2 regions of the Tenacibaculum litoreum genome follow, and region 2 is predicted to be linked to the other one. Evidence: riboswitches for the same ligand, from Rfam matches in the RefSeq annotation. Region 2 holds a riboswitch; the other holds the start of a gene.

Region 1 (2,408 bases), on a different contig from region 2:
CGCATGAAAAATTTAAGCATTGTTGCAATACTAATTTTTACAATTATTACTGTTAGTTGTAATTCAGAAAAATCGAAAACCAATAAAAAAACTGAAGAAGTTGAACAAGTTATATCTCCATCTGATACACTAACTAAACACCTAAAACCATTTAATCCTGATCTACCAACAATTGGACTTTTAATGTTTAACGGAGTTTTACAAGGAGAAGTTATAGCAACGTCAGATGTTTTTGGTAAAGTAGACAAAGATGGCAAACAACTTTTTAATGTAATAGCTATTGCTGAAACAGCTAAACCTATTACTACCGAAGAAGGAATGCATTTTGTTCCTGACTATACTTTTGATAATTGCCCTAAACTAACAGCTTTATTTGTACCAAGCGCATACGACATGTACGCACAAGTACACAATAATAAAGTTGTAGATTTTATAAAAACAAAAAATCAAGAGACCCAATACACTGTTAGTAATTGTGCTGGGGCTAATTTAATTGGTAAATCTGGTATAGCAGATGGTCATAAAATTGTTACATGGATTGGTGGTGGTGAGCAACTACAAAAAGACTATCCAAATTTAAAAGTTCAAAACGACAGCTTGGTGACTTTTGTTAAGGATGGTAAGTTTTTATCTTCAAACGGAAATTTAGCAAGTTATATTTCAGCGTTAGAGCTTCTTGAAATTATGACAAATACTGAACATAGAAAATTTGTTGAAAGCTATCTATACTTGGATCAACTTAAAAACTGGGAACAATAAACATTAGTTATAAATTTTCTTTTTCAAACATAAGCATCAATTTATTGATGTTTTTTTTATTATCAGTTCTAAAAAAATAATACATACATTTACCCCGATAAGTTCTTTACATACTTCATCAACCGAAAAGGTTTTACTTAGCTGTAGATTAATAGGGAATCGTGTGCAAATCACGAACTGTCGCGCAACTGTAAGTAACACACCAAAAGTTTTTATCCTTAGTATATCCACTGCCAAAAGCGGGAAGGATGATAAAAGCTGTTATAAGTCAGGAGACCTGCCTATTCGGATATTGACAATGCTTTCGCGATTTGAAGCTTTTGGGTCATACCGATGATATATTTTAACGCACACTTTCTTCTATGAAATGCTGTGCTTTTTTGGTATGTCATTATTTTTTCTCAAACATCTTATCGTTTTTTAGCATTGCGAAGCATCTAAAAGAACTTTTAAAATTAATGTTTAATTATAAAAGTTTAAAAGAAAATGCAAACGCACATTCTTGGCTATCCGCGTATTGGTAGCAACAGAGAACTCAAAAAAGCCTGCGAGCAATATTGGTCAGGTAAAACTAGTTTACAGGAACTTCTTGAAACAGGAAGAAACATCTGTCAACAAAATTGGAAAACACAACAAGAAGCAGGCATAGACCTCATTCCTTGTAATGATTTTTCTTATTATGACCAGGTTTTAGACATGACGCTTACTGTTGGCGCAATTCCTAAACGTTATAACGAAGTAGCCTTAAAAACTTCAAATTCTGAACTTGATCTTTACTTTGCCATGGCAAGAGGATATCAAAAAGATGACCTTGATATTACTGCTATGGAAATGACTAAGTGGTTTGACACTAATTATCATTATATCGTTCCTGAATTTTGTAAAGACCAGGAATTCAAACTATTTTCTAACAAAATTGTTAATGAGTTTGTTGGGGCAAAACAGGCGGGAATTAATGCCAAACCTGTAATTATTGGTTTGGTTAGCTACCTTCTTTTAGGTAAAGAAAAAGAAGAAGGCTTTGATAAATTAAATTTAGCTTCAAAACTACTTCCTGTGTATATTGAAATTCTACAAGAACTTCAAACACAAGGAGCTGAGTGGATTCAGTTTGACGAACCTTTTTTAGCATTAGATTTGAGTGAAAAAACCAAAGAAACGTATCAAGTTATCTATAATGAAATTAGAAAAAAGTTTCCTAAACTAAAGTTTATAGTTACTACTTATTTTGAAGGTTTAAAAGACAATCTTTCGTTAGCTAATACACTTCCTATAGACGCATTGCATATCGATTTAGTTCGTTGTGAAGAACAACTAGATGATGTATTGAATACTCTTCCTGAAAATAGAATCTTATCCTTAGGAATTGTAGATGGAAGAAACATTTGGAAAAATGATTTTGAAAAATCATTACAGCTTATTCAAAAAGCTACTGATGTATTAGGTTCTAACAGAGTTTTTGTAGCTCCTTCATGTTCTTTATTACACACGCCTTGCGATTTAGAGTTAGAAACAACTTTAGATAATCAAATTAAACAATGGTTAGCTTTCGCTAAACAAAAACTTACAGAAGTAAGCTTGTTAAAAAAACTATCTGAAGGAACTACTGATAAGGTTATTTTAAATGCTTTTGAAGAAAACAAAAAAGC
Region 2 (2,408 bases):
TATTAACTCTATCTGAATCATACTTACTATAGGCCATGTTTATTTGTACACTTCCATTTCCGTATTCATATTTAGGAGATAAACTTACTCTATAACTTTTGTCTAATGAAACGTTATCAGCATCTGCGAAAGAGCCTCCATCATAACTATTCGTAAATTCACTATAACTTCCTAGAGTATTGATAGAAAATTTGTCATTAAACTTGTAACCTAACTTCACATTTGTAGAAATACGTTGAAAAGGATCTGCTTTGAAAGTCTCTCCACCTTCTGCTCTTGCTGCAGATGTTCCTTTTGTATCTAAAGAAGAAAAGCTTACTAAATAGTTGAAATCATTGATTTTCCCATTAACATTTGCTGAACTTTGAATGCTTGTACCACTCTTAGTGTTTTGGTCATTATTCGTTCCTCCAAACAACGATAATGCTACATTTGTTTTATTTGATTTTGCTTCTTTTAACTTAATGTTTATTACAGCTGTTGCTGCTCCTGTTCCATATAAAGTACTTGCAGCTCCTTTAATAACCTCTATAGATTCAACATCGTTTAAATCTAACAATCTTAAATCAAAACTTCCTGAACTACTTGATGGATTAGATACTTGAATTCCATCAATTAAAACGACTACTTCTTTAGTGCTTCCTCCTCTAACAAAAACTCCTAAAGTTTGCCCTGGAGAACTTGTGTTTCCGTTTATTTCAATTCCTGAAATACTATTGATTAAATCAACAACGTTTTTACCACTATTTCTTTCAATAGTTTCTGCTGTTATTTTATGAATAACTTTTCCAGAATTTTCTTTTTTTAATTTGAATTTAGAATCTGAAATTACAACTTCATCTAGTTGTATTGTTTTGTCTTGTTCTTGCGCATTGATATTAAACGCAAAAAATGATGTTAAAACACTTAAGTAAAGTACTTTTTTTTTCATTACTACTTAATCATTAAAGTTTAAAATCAGGAAAAATATAAGCGTAGAAAAACCACACCCAAACTTTTATCCCGAAAGTTCGAATTACATGTTGAATCTTGGCAGGTCTCCTGGCTTGCGTCTTGTAACATACCTTCCCATTAAAAAACAGTGGTTTAAGTGATTGTTACAAGCTTAGTAGCTTACAGTTGCGGGAACAGCTTCGGTTTTGCACCGAATTCCCTTTTAATTCTCTTTAATCGATGATTAAAGAAAAACCAAAAATCACGGCAAATGTATAGTATTCTTATAAATTAGCAACCATCAAATCATGATAATTTGCGAATTTTGTTTGTAAGTTTTCTGGAAGTGTATAATACGTTGGATGAATCATTTTTGCTAAACATTCAACTCCTTCTACTAAAGTACCAGCAGAAGATTGTGTAAACATGGCAAAATCGGCAATGTACACTTGTTTGTTTTTTACCGCTCTTAAAGACGTCCATTCTTCTCTTTCTTCTAAAAACTTCATATCTTCAAGTGTTCTCTCAATTCCGTATCCGCAAGGGGCAATAATCAATACCTCTGGATTGTATTTTACGATTTTATCCCAAGAAATTACAATGCTATCTCCTGATGGATGTGATAATAAATCGATTCCGCCTGCATACCCTATTTGATGTGGAATCCAGTGTCCGCAATTAAACAACGGATCAATCCACTCTAACAACATCACACTTTTCGATTGTATTCTATGTTCACGTTGCACATCTACAATATCATAAATACGCTTTTTCAATCCACTCACATATGCCTTTCCTACTTCTTCCTGCTTCATAGCTTTTGCAATGGTTAACGCATTATCAAAAACATCTTCTAAAGAGTTCGGAGTAATAGAAATTAATTCAGGAACCTTTGGTAGTTTGTAAGCTGATTTTGCCACAGATTCTGTATCTATCTGGCAAACATCACATACATCTTGTGTAAAAACAATATCTGGAGCTATACTTTCTAAAACAGGTTCATCAACATAATACAAGGTCTTCCCTTCTGCCTTGGTTTTAGAAAAAATAGCCGTTATTTCTTTACTCGTTAACACTTTTCCTTCTAACTTATATCGAACAGCTACTTCTTTTTCTTTTAAAGCTACTTCTGGACACTCAAAAGTAATTCCGTTTAAATAGTTCTGTAAGCCCATGTCATAAATCATCTGAGTTACTGCTGGCATAAAAGAAGATACTGTCATAATTCGTGGTTTTAGTTCAGCAAAAATAAACAGTTCTCTATTTTAATTTGTTTTTTATTAAAAATCTTTCCAATCTTTGTGTCAACATAAAATGCTATTTCATGATATATTATATCTCAGGAGGTGAACGCTCAGGTAAAAGTAGCTATGCTCAAAAGCTAGCCGAATCTTTATCTGACACCCCTATTTACCTAGCCACTTCTCGTATTTGGGATGAAGATTTCAAGCAACGAGTTGACAGACATATTTCTG

What was found. Region 2 has a riboswitch for cobalamin ahead of ACKTTR_RS08590 (TonB-dependent receptor plug domain-containing protein). Riboswitches for the same ligand answer to the same signal wherever they lie in the genome.
Region 1: linked by a shared signal. The riboswitch ahead of metE (5-methyltetrahydropteroyltriglutamate--homocysteine S-methyltransferase) and the one ahead of ACKTTR_RS08590 (TonB-dependent receptor plug domain-containing protein) in region 2 are both predicted to bind cobalamin.

Annotation. Positions count from the first base shown of each region.
Region 1 covers NZ_CAZEQS010000002.1:349,575-351,982, reverse strand. Annotated here, with positions in the region: gene ACKTTR_RS02910 (DJ-1/PfpI family protein) at 4-759, shown strand; cobalamin riboswitch at 871-1,058, shown strand; gene metE (5-methyltetrahydropteroyltriglutamate--homocysteine S-methyltransferase) at 1,246-2,408, shown strand, end outside.
Region 2 covers NZ_CAZEQS010000003.1:543,686-546,093, forward strand. Annotated here, with positions in the region: gene ACKTTR_RS08590 (TonB-dependent receptor plug domain-containing protein) at 1-931, opposite strand, end outside; cobalamin riboswitch at 1,015-1,208, opposite strand; gene ACKTTR_RS08595 (ABC transporter substrate-binding protein) at 1,218-2,156, opposite strand; gene ACKTTR_RS08600 (bifunctional adenosylcobinamide kinase/adenosylcobinamide-phosphate guanylyltransferase) at 2,258-2,408, shown strand, end outside.